DNA from 4 places in the Lysinibacillus sp. NPDC056185 genome. Region 4 is predicted to be linked to each of the others. Evidence: riboswitches for the same ligand, from Rfam matches in the RefSeq annotation. Region 4 holds a riboswitch; each other region holds the start of a gene.
The links. Region 4 has a riboswitch for S-adenosylmethionine ahead of ACMZ42_RS13850 (methionine ABC transporter ATP-binding protein). Riboswitches for the same ligand answer to the same signal wherever they lie in the genome.
Positions count from the first base shown of each region.

Region 1: linked by a shared signal. The riboswitch ahead of ACMZ42_RS19530 (Na+/H+ antiporter NhaC family protein) and the one ahead of ACMZ42_RS13850 (methionine ABC transporter ATP-binding protein) in region 4 are both predicted to bind S-adenosylmethionine.
Region 2: linked by a shared signal. The riboswitch ahead of metA (homoserine O-acetyltransferase MetA) and the one ahead of ACMZ42_RS13850 (methionine ABC transporter ATP-binding protein) in region 4 are both predicted to bind S-adenosylmethionine.
Region 3: linked by a shared signal. The riboswitch ahead of ACMZ42_RS07005 (MetQ/NlpA family ABC transporter substrate-binding protein) and the one ahead of ACMZ42_RS13850 (methionine ABC transporter ATP-binding protein) in region 4 are both predicted to bind S-adenosylmethionine.

Region 1 is NZ_JBLLLQ010000023.1:58,554-63,445, forward strand. Features, by position in the region: gene ACMZ42_RS19525 (DUF3951 domain-containing protein) at 95-253, shown strand; gene ACMZ42_RS19530 (Na+/H+ antiporter NhaC family protein) at 859-2,139, opposite strand; SAM riboswitch class I at 2,248-2,355, opposite strand; gene ACMZ42_RS19535 (hypothetical protein) at 2,595-2,942, opposite strand; gene crcB (fluoride efflux transporter CrcB) at 2,973-3,302, opposite strand; gene crcB (fluoride efflux transporter CrcB) at 3,299-3,661, opposite strand; gene ACMZ42_RS19550 (VOC family protein) at 4,210-4,635, opposite strand.
Region 2 is NZ_JBLLLQ010000002.1:305,950-310,841, forward strand. Features, by position in the region: gene ACMZ42_RS03885 (endospore germination permease) at 1-627, shown strand, start outside; gene metA (homoserine O-acetyltransferase MetA) at 703-1,638, opposite strand; SAM riboswitch class I at 1,789-1,899, opposite strand; gene ACMZ42_RS03895 (YfzA family protein) at 2,056-2,355, opposite strand; gene ACMZ42_RS03900 (nucleotide excision repair endonuclease) at 2,912-3,283, shown strand; gene ACMZ42_RS03905 (TrmB family transcriptional regulator) at 3,357-4,139, opposite strand; gene ACMZ42_RS03910 (TSUP family transporter) at 4,263-4,892, shown strand, end outside.
Region 3 is NZ_JBLLLQ010000005.1:66,838-71,729, forward strand. Features, by position in the region: gene ACMZ42_RS06990 (alpha-hydroxy-acid oxidizing protein) at 1-948, opposite strand, end outside; gene ACMZ42_RS06995 (methionine ABC transporter permease) at 962-1,633, opposite strand; gene ACMZ42_RS07000 (methionine ABC transporter ATP-binding protein) at 1,626-2,651, opposite strand; gene ACMZ42_RS07005 (MetQ/NlpA family ABC transporter substrate-binding protein) at 2,757-3,590, opposite strand; SAM riboswitch class I at 3,681-3,785, opposite strand; gene ACMZ42_RS07010 (pyridoxal phosphate-dependent aminotransferase) at 3,973-4,892, opposite strand, start outside.
Region 4 is NZ_JBLLLQ010000013.1:10,954-15,845, reverse strand. Features, by position in the region: gene ACMZ42_RS13860 (MetQ/NlpA family ABC transporter substrate-binding protein) at 1-714, opposite strand, end outside; gene ACMZ42_RS13855 (methionine ABC transporter permease) at 802-1,470, opposite strand; gene ACMZ42_RS13850 (methionine ABC transporter ATP-binding protein) at 1,460-2,488, opposite strand; SAM riboswitch class I at 2,809-2,913, opposite strand; gene ACMZ42_RS13845 (thioredoxin family protein) at 2,978-3,280, opposite strand; gene ACMZ42_RS13840 (toprim domain-containing protein) at 3,297-3,638, opposite strand; gene gcvH (glycine cleavage system protein GcvH) at 4,021-4,401, opposite strand; gene ACMZ42_RS13830 (arsenate reductase family protein) at 4,577-4,892, opposite strand, start outside.

The sequences.
Region 1 (4,892 bases), on a different contig from region 4:
CAATATAATAGTACAGTTGCCTACATTAATTAGTAGTACACTTGCAAAGTAGGAAAACTATAACTAACTACTCAGTGAGAAAGGATAGGATGGAATGAATATTGGGAATAGCGTTGCGCTTATTGTAAGTCTGATTTTTTCAAGCATTTTGGTTCGGGCAATATATCGCGTTTTTGTGAAAAAGAAAGTACCTACTATGACCTATACACCATATGATGATGCCATGAATGGTGGAGGTAAACATGACAATTAAATGAGTGGTTACAAACATCAAACAGTAAGCTGCAGGCTTCATATAACTAATAGTATAAAATATGAGAATCTACTATTATTTCAATAAGAAATAATAGTAGATTATTTTTATTTTATCAATGATAAGATTTACGAAGGGATTTTATCCTGTATTGGGTATTATTTAATCAAGGGACAGTCAATAATTTTGTGTAAATGACAATCCAACCTTTTCGTATAGATCAAAGAATGATTTTGTTTTTAGGAAGGTTAGTTTCAGACATAGCCGTGGTTGATTATGTAGGTACAGCCCTTACTTTTCAAATGTGTATTGGTTTCTTACTTACTATATTTTCAATAAATCTAATCCCTATTATACAGAGGATCATTGGTTGGGAGTGGGTCTTTACAATATTAGCGATTGGACCTATTCTTGGAATTGGATTTATGTTCAAATATAGACGCTACGAAATAACTAATGAGAAAGTGTAATTATAACTTTTAAGTATTATCTCTATCACAAAAAATGAATAGCCTCAAATTGAAAAATCCAATCGTTTTGATTATTTCTTTCAAAACAATTGGATTATTTTAATGGTAAATCAATATTTTTTTTAGTGATGTAGCTCAGGCTTTCTTTTCTTTCGGGTATCCGATGAGGATAGCAATGGTTCCACAAATTCCTATAAGGACTGGATAGAAAGAGTATTGCAGCATGCTCACTGGCGATATTCCGGCTACACTAGCGGCTGCTAGGAATTGGGCTCCATATGGCAGTAGACCTTGGATCGTACAGGAGAAAATATCTAATATACTTGCGGATTTTCTCGGCTCAATCTCATACTGTTCAGCAATATTTTTTGCAAGTGGACCAGCAATTAAAATAGCAATCGTATTATTGGCCGTAGATAAATTTGTTAAACCCACTAGGCCGGCAATGCCAAATTCAGCACCTTTTTTCGATTTAATCCTTTTTGTTGCAAGGTGAAGTAGAAAGTCAATCCCTCCGTTAAACTTAATAACCTCCACCATTCCAGCTATTAATATCGCAAGGAATGCCATTTCATACATGCCTGACATTCCTTCGCCGATCTTTTGAAAAAGGCTCATTAAGTGATAGCTGCCATCCGCTAAGCCAACAGCCCCGGCAAGAACAATCCCAGATGCCAGAACAAGGAAAACATTCATTCCAGCTAACGCTAAAATAATAACCAAAACATAGGGAACAATTTTTACCCAACTATAGCTTAAATGCTCCACTTGTGCAGTTTCACCCATTGTGATAACTCCTAAAATAAGGCTCGTTACAATAGCTGCCGGCAACACAATCCAAAAATTCACCTTAAATTTATCCTTCATTTGTGCACCTTGTGAACGAACGGCAGTAATTGTTGTATCTGAAATAAAAGATAAATTATCGCCAAACATCGAACCGCCAACAATCGCTGCCATTACTAAAGCCATGGAAAGGTCGATATGCTCGCTTATCCCAACTCCAATTGGAGCCAGTGCAACAATCGTTCCCACCGATGTACCCATTGATAGGGAGATAAAGCAGGCGATGATGAACAAGCCTACGACAAGTAAGTTTGGCGGAACGACCGATAAAGCAAAGTTTACAGTGGAGTCCACTGCCCCCATGCCTTTTGCTACCGCTGAAAAGGCACCAGCCAAGAGAAAAATAATGACCATCAGCATGACATTTAAGTTTCCTGCGCCTTTGCAAAAAATATCAACCTTTTGCGCAAACGATTCTTTTCGATTCATTGCCAAAGCCACAGCGCCTGAAATAGAAATGGCTACAATGACAGGGAAGGCGTAAAAATCACCTGTAATAACCCCTGAACCAATAAATAAAATTAAAAAAACAACAAATGGGATCAGCGCCCATGGATTCTCTTTCTTCATGTCTACCTCCAAAAAATAAAATTGGACACGTCTTTTGTCCATTCTTTTTACGATAAAAAGGCCTCTTCTTGTAACAACAAGAAGAGGCCTTATATCTATAAAACACTCCTCTTATCTATCAAGCCTTTGCCTGCTGGATTTGGCACAGTAACTTAAATCATAAGTTCCGCTGCCGAGATTTCATCGGGCCAGTCCCTCCATCTCTCTTGATAAGAAGCAAATATATTATTTTTTTTCACAATAATAAATATTATAATAAAAAGTCGATTTTTGCAACATATTTTTAATCAAGCTTGGTTTAAAAGCTATATTAATTAAGGAAATTGAACAAATAAGAGGTTTAGAGGATAGGAAAGCGTGAATTTTTGGTGTCGCTGTTTTTACGCAGCACAACTTGATTTAACAACTGAAAGGGGGAAAAAGGAGGCGCCCTTAGAATTGGAGGGGCGCCTCACCTAAAACATTTGTGGTAAAAATTCCGTCATAAAGCGTTGATTTTTACGTAGCCATATTTTTAAAATCATACGATGTGTTAGGAGGCGTTGTCTTTTTTGTGGTCTAGCCTTTGCTTCTATTAAACTTTGTAGTAGAGTGCATGTTTCTGTTGCCAATCCTTGAGGATCTACGAGGACGTCAAGTTTATAATCAATTAACTGAGCAGCCTGAACCTTTGCAAGTAATTGTGCAAAGCGAGTATTCATTTCTGGAAAGTTTTCTTCTAGTTCTAAGTCGATTAAAGTATATAATGTTTGTTCAATTTCAGCTTCGAGCGCTTGTAATTGTTCAATGGACGGCTGTGTCAAAAAATCACCTCTAGTATTTCAAAAATGCTGCTACACAAGGACAAAGCCAAGTGCCGCGAAAAGTAAACCGAATAAAACTGTAGTGCATATATAAATAATCGCTTGCCTCCATTTTTTCTGCTCTAAGAGTTGCAAACATTCAAAACCAAATGTTGAAAAGGTCGTATATGCTCCTAAAAAACCAAGCCCTATAAACTGCCAAATCCAATCACTTGGATGTAATGCAAATAGAAAGCCAAGTGCAAAAGAACCCGTTATATTAATAAAAAATGTTGCCCATGGGTATGTATGGACAATCAATTTTCCTAGATAAAATCTTGTTAGTGCACCCAAAAATCCACCGATACCAATCATTATCATACGAAGCGCCCCTTTGCTAGTTTAAATCCTAGCCATGCACAAGCTAAACCGCCAAAAACACTTACAAAAATATAAAGAACGGCTTGTAGCCATTTACTATCCTGCAAAAGTAATAGCGTTTCTAAAGAAAATGTTGAAAAGGTTGTAAAAGCACCAAAAAAGCCAGTACCAATTCCTATAATAACAGGTGTTCGCTTTGTAAACGTTGTAAATAGCCATGCTAAACAAAAGCAGCCAATTAAGTTCATACAAAGTGTCGCAAATGGAAAACCACCGTTATTTGAAAGTACTAGACCAAGGCTATATCGACAGATGGCACCCAAAAATCCGCCGATTCCAACAGCTAAAAATGATTTCAAAGTAAAGACTCCTTATTAAAATGTCTATATTAAAAAGTGTATCATGAGATACCCATTTTAGATAATAGTTAGGCGTTAAATTAAAGTTGGGTGATAAATTAAAAAAGTTAGGCGATAAATTTAAAAATTAGGGCGATAAACCTTGAAATTGTTCCGATAAATTGATTTGGACCCTATCGAACTAGCTTTGTTCGACAGGGTCTTCCAGCGATGTTTCAATAACATGTTTTAATTGAAAAATAGAAGATTGTTGACTTTCGCTCTTCTTGAAAATAAAGACAGTTTCTATTATTTCGTTTAACTGCGGCAAACCATAATAGTAAATGTTGGAGTAGTAGTAAAGGTTAATTAGTTAACACAGCCAATCGTATTGTCTATTTGTAGGAATCAAGGACACTTCTTACCGATTTTATTTCCTTCATCGTAAAAGGAACTTGATTCTTTTAGCCACTCTGCCATCGCACGTGTATACATATAGCATCTGCTTCACACAAGTAGTGTAACAGATGAACTTGTTTCTGCTGTTGCAATCATGTCATAATTTATTACTATGATTGATTATTAACATTGTCAATGACAGTATCGAAGTCTTTATTGGAATCGACACTTTCAGTTATTGTAAAAACATAACCATCTGGATCTTCTATCGTTAATTCTTTTGCATTCCATGGTTGAACTGTCGGCTGTTGAATGATTTTCGTTTTATTTTCTAGTGCAGCCAGATAAATACTATGAATATTATTAGAGAAAACATTAATAATGACAGAGTTAGAAGTGCTGACTTCTTCATCCTTTAATAACATTAAATCTTGATACTTGGCTCCTCTCAAATGTGTCATGGAAGTTGTTCCGTTCGCATCTGGAAAATCAAATACCGAATTGAAATTGAGTACGTTTGCATACCATTCCTTTGATTTTTCAATATTGCTTACTTTTAGCTTTACGAATAAGGGCATTTGATAAAATTCATTCATGTTCATTTCCTCCTTTAGGTTCATACAAACTAACCATAAAGGCTTACGTTGCGTTAAAGTCAATACAAAAAGTTATAGGTTTGAAATTCTAAATTTAAGGTGCCTAGTTTACTTTGTTCCAAGATTGTAATTGTAGTAATTCATTGCTTTAAAGCGTTAATTATTTCCTGAAAAACGTAAAAAATAACAGTTAGTTGGTTGACAAATATTTCTAAAGTGTGATAATCTTCAAGAACACTATAACAATCTTAAGTAGA
Region 2 (4,892 bases), on a different contig from region 4:
TCTACTCAAAATGATAGTAGCAACAATGGCGGAAACTCTTTACAGAGTGAAAGTAATAGTAATGACGAAAACTCTACTCAGGGTAATAGTAGCAACAATGGCGGGAATTCTTCTCAAAGTGGAAGTAGCAGTAATGGTGGAAATGCTACACAAAGTGAAAGTAGCAATAATGCCGGAAATACTACTCAAAATGAAAGTAGTAGTAATAACGATAATTCTACTCAAAACGAAAGTAGCAACAATGACGGAAATGCTACTCAAAGTACAAGTATTAGTAATAACGATAATTCTACTCAAAGTGATAGTAGTAGCAATGCCGGTAATACTACTCAAAATGAATGTAGTAATAATAACGATAATTCTACTCAAAGTGCAAGTAACAATGGCGGAAATGCTACACAAAAAAGTAATAGTAATACTGATAATTGTGCTCAAAATGAAAGTAGTAGCAATGCCGGTAATACTACTCAAAATGAAAGTAGTAGTAATAACGATAATTCTACTCAAAGTGCAAGTAACAGCGAAAATCCTTCGCAGAGTGATAGTAGCAACAATACTACACAGAATGATAGCGATACCGGCAATACTCCAAGCAGTGATAGAAATAAAAATTCATCAGAAAATTAACAGCATAATGGCGTGAAAAAATGATGACCCTGAAATATCAAAGTCATCATTTTTCTTTATTGTAATTGAGCGGTTTTAAATATGATATTCAATCTGATCGACAAAATCCCATTCGTATGGTGTTTCTTGGTAAACATAGTAGTTCAACCAATTCGAGAATAATAAATGTGTATGGGCGCGCCAAGTATTAATCGGTTCATTTGCAGGATTATCATGTGGGAAATAATTTACTGGTACATCAATATCTAATCCTTTCGCAACATCACGACTATACTCATCAGCTAAAGTTGTTGCATCATATTCAAGATGACCAGTAATCATAATGTTTTTATTATCCTTAGATTGCACAATGAAAACACCAGCATCTTCAGAATAAGATAGTAATCGTAAATCGGGATGGCTAAGTACTTCATCAATTGATACGGATGTATAACGTGAATGTGGTGCAGTAAATGAATCACTAAAGCCACGTACTAAGTCCACTGTTAAATCCGTAATAACATGCGAATATACACCTGAGCATTTAGCAGGCAGCCCAATTTTACCAATACCGTAATGATGGTATAACGCTGCCTGTGCACCCCAACATATATGTAAAACCGATGTTACGTTTGTCTTGGACCAATCCATAATTTCAGAAATTTCCTGCCAGTAGTTCACTTCTTCAAATTCCATTTTCTCTACTGGTGCACCCGTAATAATCATGCCATCATAGCGGCGATGACGAATTTGATTGAAAGTCGTGTAAAATAACTGTAAATGTGATTTACTAACATTTTTTGATTCATGCGTAGCTGTATTTAAAAATGTAATATTCACTTGTAATGGTGTATTCCCCAATAAACGAAGTAATTGCAGTTCTGTTTTTTCTTTTTCCGGCATTAAATTAAAAATTAAGATATTTAATGGACGAATTTGTTGAGTTTTCGCTCTGTCCTCTTCCATAACGAATATTTTTTCCTCACGTAAATGTTCTCCAGCTGGTAAGTTTTTTGGAATATTAATTGGCATCTTGCATTCCCCTCTCTAGTTAAGATCAATTGGGCCTTAGTCTCCATGCACAGGCCCTGTTCAAAGCTCATTAAGTCTTCTTTTTCGATGAAATTAAAAAATCCCCCTCATTCCAGTTGAGATAGAATGAGAAGGATTTTTCCACGTTCACTCTTATCTCTCAAAGGACAAATCCTTTGCTGGAATTAGCACCTTTCTAACTTTCGTTAGAGGTTGCTGAAGCGTCATCGGGCCAAATCCCTCAACTTCTCATGATAAGATTATTTAATTAAAAAGAATTGTAACATGAACAATTAAGAATATCAATAATACATAGAATATTTTGTTATTAATCATGCATGTCATTATGTTTTTAGGGAAATTATAGTTTAGTTATTTATCTTTACACCCTAGTGATACTTTTGCTATAGTCTTTACTTATGTAGACCTTGGTGAAAAAACACTTTTTATCGCCTCTATTATTCCAAACACAAGAAAGATGCCAAAAAAGATAGTAAGTAAATTGAAATTTGGTGTTTCATAAAAAGTAAACCACTCTTTGAAAATTGAAGATTCCGTAATTCTTCCAATAAACGTTCCGCCAATATCTCTATAATTAGGTATCCATCCTGTTGCTTCACACGTAATAAAGATTATCTGTGACAATAAAAATACACCAATAGAAGACACCCAAGTCTTTTTCAAAAATGGAATTGGATTTTTTTGTTTATTAGCCAAGTTATATCCCCCCTCTAATTGTTATACGTAAAATTCAGGAATAAGTTTCAAAATTAAACATATATTCCTTTTTTAGATAATCCTATCAATTATATTTGTCGATGAACGGCTTAATCATGTATTTGTAACTATTGATATTTGCTTGAGTCGTATTGTTGAATTTTCTGTCTGCAATAAAATCATCATAAGCAAACTTTAACAGCATAAAAAAATACACCTCTCCTCATCTAAATTAATAGACAATAAGAAGTGTATTATTAATAACAAATAAACTTTAATCTACTCAACATCTTATCATGTACTTCAAACCCTTGGTACGACTGGGTTTCTAAAACAATCCCTCAATTTCTCATGATGAGATTATTTAATTAAAAAGAATTGTAACATGAACAATTAAGAATATCAATAATACATAGAATATTTTGTTATTAACTATGCATGTCATTATGTAATTTGTTTAACACTAATCTTGAATGTTTACATTCATTATTTGATGGTAAACATGCTGTACTTATGTTAACATATACCTTTAGTAACAGAGAGGAACGTGAATACTTTGATTAAAATTGAATTTCCAAAACCAGATTTAGTAATTCGCCAACGCGAACAAGATTTAAAGCCAGGTGATGTACCAATCACACCGTACCATGGTTTTATTGATTTCCATAAAATCACACGTGAAAACGGTGGTATTTTCTTATTCTACAATGAAGAGAACGAACTATTATTTGTCGGTAAAGCACGTAAAATTCGTCAACGTATTAAAAAGCATTTCGAGGACAATGTGTCACCGATGAAAAATCACCGTAATGAAATTTTCAAAATTGAAGTGTATGAAGTGGAAGATCCAATGGAACGTGAAATTTACGAAACATACGCGATCAATTCATTCCGCTCTAAATACAATGTTGATAAAGTATTTTATTAATATTTAACGAAAAAAAGAATCTGCTCGCCTTCTGTAATGTACATGACGGCTTGCAGATTCTTTTTCAATACTTTCATTCTAAGAAAAATGCTTTACGTTCTTTAGTAATCCATTCCTCAAGCTCCGTATCATCACGCTTTAAAAGGCGATTAATAAGCACGTCATGCCATATATAATCCTCTAATAAATAGATATGAACAGGATCATTGGTAATAAAAGCCGTTTCCTGATTTGACGGAGAGTGACCATAAATCATTTGCTTGCCATCTACCGATAAAATAAACCAATGAGGTGTAGACGCATTCCTCGTATAGCGAGTGATACGGTGTTGGTCAACGGAAGCTAAATGGTCCTCCACATACAAGGTAATTCCATGAACAGGGATATGCTTCGCTACCTCATGTATATCTTCCCGCAATTCTTCATACATATCTTCCCACATTGATAATATGACTTTTTTCTCCGCCTTTTTTAATAAAGACTGACAATAATTAACGATTGCCTCTTTGCCTTTTAACGTGACAACCTTATGCTCCGCTTCCTGCTCTTTTACCTCTAATTTTTCTAATTGATCACTAATCGATGTAAAATTCGACTGCCAACGTTGCTGAATTTGTTGTAAAAACACAGCGACTGGAATGGAAGAGTATGTCATTTGACCTGCCGTTTCTTCTTTCAGTACTAACCCTTTTTCAACAAGTACATCAAGTATGTCGTATATTCTCGCACGAGGGATACCGGAGTTTTTACTTACTTGATAGGCACTAACATGACTATTTTGGACAAGTGCAGTGTAGGCCTTTGCTTCATATTCTGTGAATCCCAATTCTTTTAATTGGGCGATTAATAATTCCATCGAATCCCTCCATTACCTCTATTATAAGATAAGCCTATGAAGATAAGCCAACGAAAAAATTAGTCTTTACAGCCTCGCGAAATTTAGTTACTATTTCAGTAGTAACTATTGAGAGGTGCACACATGCTATTTGAATTAGATGTAAATGTAGTCATATTATTAATATCTTTTGGATTTTTAGCCGCCTTTGTGGATGCGGTCGTTGGAGGTGGAGGCTTAATTGCTTTACCTGCCCTTATGTTTGCTGGTTTAAATCCAGCAGCAGCCGTAGCAACCAATAAACTTGCCGGCACTATGGGTTCTTTGACATCAACCATTTCTTTTTATCGTTCTGGTCAGCTAGAAATTCGGTCAGTTATCAAATACTTTCCCCTAGCCTTTATAGGATCACTTTTTGGGGCTTGGACTGTTCATTTAATCAATCCTGAATTACTAAAACCACTCATGCTCATAATGCTTGCTGCTGTTGCAGTCTATACAATCTTTAAAAAAGATTGGGGTTCAGTAGCTGCAGTCAAAAATTTAAAGTTTACACACTTAGTTTTATTCATGCTGTTGTTATTTACCATTGGTTTTTATGATGGGTTTCTTGGTCCAGGAACTGGCTCATTTTTAATTTTTAGCTTTTTATTAGTCGGCTTCGATTTCTTAAAGGCAGCAGGAAATGCCAAATTTTTAAACTTAGCAAGTAATTTTGCGGGTCTTTTAATGTTCGCTTACTTAGGTCAGATTCATTATGTCTATGGTTTACTA
Region 3 (4,892 bases), on a different contig from region 4:
ATCCATACCACGATATACACCGCTATCTAAAATAACAGGAATTTGCCTATTTACAGCTTTCACAATGCCAGGAAGTGCATCAAGTGAACCAATTACGCCATCCAATTGGCGGCCGCCGTGGTTGGATACGATAATTCCGTCAATGCCGTTTTCTATAGCTAGTTTTGCGTCTTCAGGATGTAAGATTCCCTTTAACAAAATAGGGAGATTCGAACGGCGCTTTAATTCACGTACATTGTCCCAATTTAATGTTGGATGGAATATATTTTGCAACACGCCTTGTACATATGACTCAAATGAATCATCTGGTAAGGAAGCAGTAAAAACAGGGTCATTCATATAGTTTCCTCGTGCATACCCAAGCTTTAATGGTGAAAATTGATTGCGAACATCTTCTTCACGCCAGCCAAGCATGACTGTATCTACAGTTAAAACGATAGCCTCAAAACCGGCAGCCTCGGCTCGAGCAGCCATGCTATAGGCAATTTCCTCATTTGTTGCCCAATATAATTGAAACCATTTTGTAGCAGTAGGAGCTGTTTGTGCCACATCCTCGAGTGCATAGCTTGAAACTGTGCTTTGAATATAAGGGATTTTTAATTGATCAGCTGCACGTGCTACGGCTAGCTCTCCTTCGTCATGCGCCATTCTGTTCATGCCAACAGGAGCAAATAAGAACGGAGTTGGGTGAGCTTTTCCGAACAGTTCAATTGATGTATCAATACTTGAAACATCCTGTAAAAAGCGTGGAATAATAGAGTATTTTTCAAAGGCTGTACGGTTATTCCTTAATGTTTGCTCACCGCCAGCGCCTGAACGGATGTAACCAAACGGACCAGCTTCCATTTTTTCTGCAACTGCCTTTTCTAAATCTGCAAAGCAAATAGGAAAGGGGGCTTGTGCATTAATATTTTTTAATAGTAGATCGCTATGTGTTGTCTTTGTCATCATAATCCTCCTACTAATCTTTTTTTAACTTCGCGGCAAAGCGGTTACCTATTGATTGAATAATCTGAACAAGAATGATTAAGATAAACACTGTCGCATACATTACATCGACCTCATAGCGTAAATGACCGTAACGGTATGCGAGATCACCTAGACCACCAGCACCAACCATTCCTGCCATTGCTGTTGCTCCTATAAGACCGATTGTGGCAATCGTTAAACCTAATATAATGGATGGGCGAGCCTCACGTAATAAGACATTCCAAATAATATGACGACGTTTAATACCCATTGCTGTATAAGCTTCCACCACACCTGGATCAACTTCTAAAAGTGCCGTTTCCATAAGTCGCGCAATATAAGGCGCTGTATAAACAACAAGCGGTACAATAACACCTTTTACACCAATAGTTGTGCCGACGATTAGCTTCGTGAACGGTAAAATGAAAAATAGTAAAATAATGAACGGTACAGAGCGAATAATATTAATAAATAAATTGAAAAATTGGTAGAGAAATTTATTTTCAAACGATTGCCCCGGGCGAGTTAAAACGATTAAAAGCCCCAAAGGGATCCCAATTAAAATAGAAAAGAACAATGAAATCCCGACCATCTGAAAGGTTTCGATAATGGATTTCCCAATAACATCTGACCAATCTGCAAAGAAGCTTTGAATGCTATTCATTTAATTCGCCTCCTAATTCCTCAACGCTTACTCCGTTTTCTGTAAAATACTTAAGTGCTTTTTCTACGATATGTGCTTCACCGTGTAGATGCACGACAATATTACCGACAATGCCGTTTTTTAATTCAATGATATTGGCGGTTAAAATATTCGGTTGAACATCATAAACTTTACTCACTTCTGCTAGTAATGGTTTCCCTGTACTTTCACCAAGGAATGTTAAACGAATAACGCTTCCTGAAACATTTAATTGCTCGATAAGGGAAGGGGATAAATTACGTTGAGAAATGGTATTTAAAAACTTTCGTGTCGTTGGATGCTGAGGCTTTGAAAATAGGTCTATAGCAGAGCCGTATTCCACAACCGCCCCTGATTCAAGAACAGATACATCGTCGCAAATTTTTTGAATAACATTCATTTCATGTGTAATGAGTAAAATAGTGATGCCTAGCTCGCGATTAATTTTCAAGAGAAGCTCAAGAATGGCGTCAGTTGTTTCGGGGTCGAGTGCACTTGTCGCTTCATCACTGAGCAAAATCTCAGGCTCTTGGGCAAGGGCACGTGCAATAGCGACACGTTGCTTTTGACCACCTGAAAGCTGGCTAGGATAGCTATCTAATTTCTCTGTTAGGCCAACAATTTCTGCATATTTTGCAACGCGTTTTTTCACTTCGGAGTCGTTATAGCCTAGAAGCTTTAATGGTACCGAGATATTGTTGTAAACAGTCGCTGTTTTTAAAAGGTTAAAATGCTGGAATATCATCCCGATTTTTTGACGAGTTTTGCGAAGGTCGTTTAGAGAAAGGGAAGTAATATCTACATGATCGATTAATACCTTTCCTGTTGTTGGACGTTCTAATAAATTGACACAGCGAATAAGGGTACTTTTTCCTGCACCACTGTAGCCAATAACCCCATGAATTTCACCTTTTTTGACATGCAAGTTAATACCATCTACTGCTTTGACGATACCATTTTTAGTTTTAAATTCTTTTGTTATATTTTCTAGTTGAATCATACGGTGATATCTCCTTTCTTAGTCCTTCTATAAATCAAGAATCTGCTAGCTTTCCTGTAGGAGTCCCGCAGATTCTTGATTTTATGAATGGTCCTTAATCGTCACTTACCAGCTTGGAATTACAGAGCCTTGGAATTCTTCTTCAATAAAATTGCGTACCTCATCAGATTGATAAGCTTCAACAAATTTTTTGATCGTTGGGTCATCTTTGTTTTCGGCACGTACTACAATGTAATTCACATATGGAGAGTCCGTAGATTCTAAAAGAATGGAGTCTTTTTTAGGATTAATGCCAGCATCAAGAGCGAAGTTTGTATTAATAGCTGCTACATCTACTTCACTAAGCTGTTTTGGAATTTGTGCAGCCTCTAATTCAATGAATTTCAAATTCTTTTTGTTTTCTTCCACATCGCGAATAGATGCTGTTAAGTCTGCACCGTCTTTTAATTTAATATAGCCTGCCTCTTGAAGGACAAATAGAGCACGAGCCCCGTTTGTTGGATCATTTGGCAATCCGAACGTTGCACCATCAGGAACGTCATCAAATGATTTATATTTCTCAGAGTATATGCCTAGAGGATTTAAAATTGTTTTTCCAACTGGCACTAAATCTGTATTGTGATCTTTGTTAAATGTCTCGAGGAATGGCTTGTGTTGATAACTGTTTACATCAAGATCGCCCTCTGCTAACGATGTATTTGGTAAAACATAATCAGAGAAAGATTTTACTTCTACCTCTAAGCCATTTTCTTTGGCAACTTTTGCTACAACCTCAGCAATTTGTTCGTGTGGACCAGAAGTTACACCTACTACAATTTTATTTTCATTAATAGCCTTATTTTGACTATCCTTACTATTTTCTTTAGTACCACAGCCTACTAATGCTGCTACTAATGTGAGACTTGCTAAACCTAATAAAATTTTATTTTTCTTTTTCATGAAACATACCTCCAAAGTTTTTTTATCGGTTTTTGAAAATAAAAAAAACTCTCTTAAAAAAATTAAGAGAGGCTCATAAAAAAGTGTCCTCTCTTATCTTTCAAACGATGATCGTTTGCAGGATTTAGCACCTTCCTTAAAAAAGGAGGTTGCCGAGCTTCATAGGGCCAGTCCCTCAGCTACTCTTGATAAGAGATTTATAATATTTTTTTGTAAATCCGATAGAACTAATATAAATTATAGGATATAGTAAGTCAATTGAATTTTTAAAATTTTTTATTTTGTTATAATATTTAGTTGCGAAAGAATCCGCAAGAAAGAGACAAAACTGTTCCCATAGCAAGTTTGAGCTAATGGAACAGTTTTTCGGGTAGAGTCTACTTCATGAGTTAAATAAGTTTAATTTTTCAATTCTACTGATCGCTTCACGTAAGCGGTCTTCGCTAACAAGTAAGCCAACCCGGACATAGCCTTCACCATATTGACCGAAGCCATTGCCTGCAGCTACTGCGATATCAGCTTTGTCGAGCAATAAATCGGCAAATTGTTCACTCGTAAAACCTAATGGAACAGGGAGCCATGCAAAGAAAGAGCCTCTCGGTGCTGTTACTTGCCAACCAATTCGCTGAGCTTCTTCGATCAGTACGTTTCGTCGACGCTCATAAGTCGCACTTAGCTTATCCGCGCAACTCTGGGAAGCAGTAAGTGCAACTGCCGCGGCTTGTTGCACGGCAGGGAATTGACTACAAAATAGATGATCTTGAATAAGGTTAATGGCTGCAACAATATCAGGGTTACCAACTGCAAAACCAATGCGCCAGCCTGCCATATTATACGTTTTGGATAATGTATACATTTCGATACCGACATCTTTTGCACCGTCAGCTTGCAGGAAGCTGATAGGTTTATTGCCGTCAAATCCAATCGCCCCGTAGGCAAAATCATGTGCTACGATAATATTGTGCTCTTTTGCAAAGCGTACTGTTTCCTCGAAAAATTCAAGTGTTGCAGTACCGCCAGTTGGGTTATTCGGGTAATTCAAGTAAAGCATCTTCGCCTTTTCTTTTACTGCATCGGATAAAGCATTATAATCAGGCAGAAAATGATTTTCTGCAAAAAGAGGCATAACTTCAAAATTAACATCACCTAATACGACACCTGATAAGTAATCTGGATATCCAGGATCGGGTAATAGCATAGTATCACCGGGGTTTAAAACGGCTAACGGTAACTCAACAAGACCAATTTTCGTACCACCGAGAATAGCTACTTCTGTGTCAGGATCAATGTCAACATTGTATT
Region 4 (4,892 bases):
ATATGGAGATTCTTTATCTTCAAGAGAAATTGCATCTTTCAATGGATTTAAGCCGTTATCGATTGCGTAGTTAGAATTGATAAGAACTGCATCACCTTCATTATTTTCATACATTTGTACAAGCATTTCAGGAGCTGTATTTGCATCGAATTTGAAGTTTTTAGGATTTTCTACAATATCCTTAAGTTCAGCAGATGTTTTATTTACTCCATCCTTAAGTTTAATTAAGCCCTTAGCTTCTAATAATGAAAGCATACGTCCATGATCTGCAACTGAGCTAGAAAGTAAAATTGTTGCACCTTCTGGAAGATCCTCAAGAGATTTATATTTTTTAGAGTAAATACCGATTGGTTCAATATGAATACCACCAGCGTTTACAAAATCATAACCCTTTTCTTTAATTTCCTTCTCTAAATAAGGGATGTGTTGGAAATAGTTTGCATCAATTTCGCCAGATTCTAAATCTTGGTTTGGTAATACATAATCTTGATATGTTTCAATTTTAAGATTGATACCTTCTTTAGCTAAAATCGGTTTTGCTTTTTCCAAAATAACAGCATGTGGTGTATTAGAAGCACCTACTGTTAATGTTACATTCTCTTTACTATCACCAGCATCAGATGATGAGCTTTTTTCTTCTTTTTTACCAGCACCACAAGCGGCTAGAGCTAGTACTAATACAGATAAAAATAATCCTGTTAATAACTTCTTCATTTTATTACTCTCCCTTTTCCTATATAAAATATGTTAGCGGTATGAAACCGAGATAACCTTTTAGATGTTCATAGTATGATGCTCTTTTTAGCGTTTATCTGTTTTGGTTGTAATTAAGTCGCCAATCCATTGAATAATAAATACTACTATTAAGATTAAAATAGTTGCCATTAAAGTTACATCTGTGCGATTACGTTGGAAACCATCTAAGAATGCTAAGTTTCCTAGACCACCTGCGCCGATAATACCTGCCATCGCAGTATAACCAACAAGTGCTACAGCAGTTACAGTAAGACCAGAAATAAGCGCTGGTAACGATTCGGGAATTAATACTTTCCAAATAATCGTTGACGTTTTGGCACCCATTGAACGAGCCGCTTCAATAACACCTTTATCAATTTCGCGTAAGGCGATTAATACCATTCGCGCATAGAATGGTGCAGCTCCAATAATTAATGCTGGTAAAGCCGCGTCTGCGCCACGAATTGTGCCGAGTAAAAATTTCGTGAATGGAATTAATAAGATAATCAATACGATAAATGGAATCGAGCGGAAAATGTTAACGATTGATCCTGTTAAAAAGTTTACAATTTTGTTGGCCCATAGTTGGTTGGGACTTGATAAAAATAATAAGATTCCAATTACTAATCCAAGTATAAATGTGATGACCGTAGAAATTGTTGTCATATACAATGTTTCATACGTAGCGTCCCACATTTTTTCCCAGTCGACATTCGGAAAAAGACTAGTTAGCATTTGTAATCACCTCCGTTTGTACTTCGACTGTATTTAAGTAACTCAGTGAAGCAGCAACGTTCGCCTCTGAGCCATCAATTTGCACAATAAGTGTACCGTACGCTCCATTTTTCGTTTGCGAAATATTACCATGTACAATACTTACTTCTACATCAAACTGTTTCACAAGATGTGAAATGACAGGCTGCTCTGTTTTTTCTCCTACAAAGATTAGCTTAACAAGTTGTCCATTAGGGTAATTTTCTTTAATTTGTGCCACAGTTTCCTGTGTTTCCTTCGTATCTGTAATTTGAGAAACGAATTTTTTCGTAATGGCTGCTTGTGGAGCTTGGAATACTTGTAATACTTCACCACGTTCTACAATTTCACCAGCTTCCATAACCGCTACACGATGACAAATCTTACGGATAACGTGCATTTCATGTGTGATTAACACAATCGTTAGACCTAATCGTTCGTTAATATCGACAAGTAGATCAAGAATAGCATCTGTTGTCTCCGGATCGAGTGCAGATGTTGCCTCATCACATAACAATACCTCTGGATTATTAGCAAGTGCACGAGCGATACCTACCCGTTGTTTTTGTCCCCCCGATAGTTGTGATGGATATGCTTTTTCGCGCCCTTCCAAGCCAACTAGTGTAATCAATTCATTCACACGTGCTTCCCGTTTGGCCTTTGGCACACCTGCGATTTCTAGTGGGAAAGCGATGTTTTCTGCAACAGTTCTAGACCAAAGTAAATTGAAATGTTGGAAAATCATACTAACCTTTTGTCTAGCATCCCTAAGCTTTTGCCCCTTTATGGACGAAAACTCTTGATTATTAACCGTCACCGTACCAGATGTAGGCTTTTCTAAACCATTTAACAAACGAATCATTGTACTTTTACCAGCGCCACTATAGCCGATAATGCCGAAAATTTCACCTTTATTAATAGAAAGGTTGACGTCTTTAACTGCTGTTAATTCGCCATTCGTAGTTTTGTATTTCTTCGTAATATTTTGAAGATTGATCATAGCGAATTCTCCTTTTCTTATATCAATTATGCCTCGGCATAATTGTTGCTGTCACTTCGCTTTTGCACAGATAAAAATTACGTCCGGAATCGGCTTTGTGCTTAGGCCTGCAGATATTTTTTGCGCGAAAGCGTAGTGCTAACGCAGCGACAGCAGCACCGATGCAGGTCAGTTAGCCATTATCGCATGGATGCGATGGTTTTAGGCTAACATCCTCTAAGCACTCCTTTTCGATTCCAGGACACCCGCTGAAAGAAATTAAAAAACCCCTTCACTTAAAGACAAGTAGAAGGGGTCACGTACATATACGCTAAACCGTTCTCTCATCTGTCAAAGATAAATCTTTGGGTGATTTGGCACCTTTTCACGTTTGTGATGGTTGCCGGGCTTCATAGGGCACTTCCCTCCGCCGCTCTTTATAAGAGTTCGATATATTTATTGTTTTTTTAATATATTTGTTACTTTACCATGTGATTAATATTCAGTCAATTAGTTTTTTAACAATTCGTATAAATATGGTACGGATTGGAAGGCATAAACCTTTTCTATCACTTCTCCGCCTTCACATACGAGTAAACATGGTACACTTTCGATTTTATTATCATAAGCTATTTGCTCTATAAAATTAATATTCGCCTTACCAATCTGTAGCTGTGGCAGCAATTGCTCAATAACCGCCATCATTTTCGATGCAACTGCGCACGTTCCACACATTGGCGTATATAAATAAAAGGCAGCCTTTTCACCGGACTGGATAGCCGTGTTCCACTGCTCTTTTGACCATTCTTCCATTTTTTTTCACGCAACCTTACAAAATATATTCATTATGGATTGAGAAATGTGCACGAAGCAATATCGCCGCTAACACTTTCCTCGGAGTTGTCTCAACTTCCTTATATGTTGGCATCGTACGTAAATGCTCAGCCTCTGGATAATGTCTGTCCATTAATGCCCGTAGCTTATTACCTGATGTATCTGCATCAAAAAATGTATAAAGCTCACAACCCTCATATGGGTCGAGTAGCTCTTCTAATTGATGCACACCAATTGTACCATTTGTACAAAGTATTTTTACGTCTTCATTTAAAATAGGTTCGATTTGAAGTTTATCCGATCGGCCTTCGACAATTAAGCATTTTCCCTCGAACATCACGCCACCCCCATTTAGACATATCCCTTATAATTCATTATATCAACAAACCTTGTCGTTGATACAGTTAGATACCTATTAATAAGGGAATATACTTGCATTTACCTTACCAACTATAGTGGCAGGATGGTTAAGATAAAAAAAAAACGTCGGTAGTTTCCGACGTTTTTCTGATCAATTATGCCTCGACATAATCGCGTCAGGAATCGGCTTTGTGCTTAGGCCTGCACGACGCAGGTTAGTTAGCCGTTATCGCATGGATGCGATGATCTTAGGCTAACATCATCTAAACACTCCTTTCCGATTCCATGACATCCGCCGGAGGCTTTAACTTCTTTTAGCTGATGTTTGAACACTCGCTGAAAGAAGTTAAAGGCTTGTCTTATTCTGCAATCATTTCTTCGTATTGCTCAGCTGTCATAAGCTTGTCAATTTCTGAAGCATCAGCAGGCTCTACAACGATCATCCATGCTTTTTCATATGGTGATTCATTAACGAATTCTGGGCTATCTTCTAAATCTGCATTTACTTCAACTACTGTACCTGAGATTGGTGCGTATAATTCAGAAACTGTTTTAACAGATTCTACGCTACCGAATGGATCATCAGTTTTGATTTCGTCGCCAACTTGTGGAAGTTCAACGAAAACGATATCTCCAAGTTCAGCTTGTGCGAAATGAGAAATACCGATACGTACTTTACCATCTTCTACTTTTACCCATTCGTGCTCTTCAGAGTAACGTAAGTCTTTAGGTGTGCTCATGAAAAAAACCCCTCCATAAATATGTAATATATTCATTTTCAGTGTGCCATACTTCTACCATAAAAACAAGAATCAATTATGCCTCATTCAGCTCAATACCTATAGAGGTGAAGAGTTCTGACCTGACGCTTCGCTTTCGCTACATACAACATTTACTGAAACAAGTGAAAAGCGGTTATTTCCAAGCTTGCTCAAAATCTGATTCTTTAAACCCTAAAGTAACTTTTTTTCCATCGGTTACAATCGGACGCTTAATCAACATACCATCTGATGCAAGCAGTTCAAGCTGCTCCTCTTCAGTCATTTCAGCAAGTTTATCCTTCAAGCCAAGCTCTCGATATTTCATACCAGAAGTATTAAAAAATTTCTTTAAAGGTTGTCCACTAGCTTGCCATAAGTTTGATAATTCATCCTTTGTAGGTGGTTGTTCGACAATGTGTACCTCTTCGTATGAAACCCCATTGTCATTTAGCCATTTTTGAGCTTTTTTG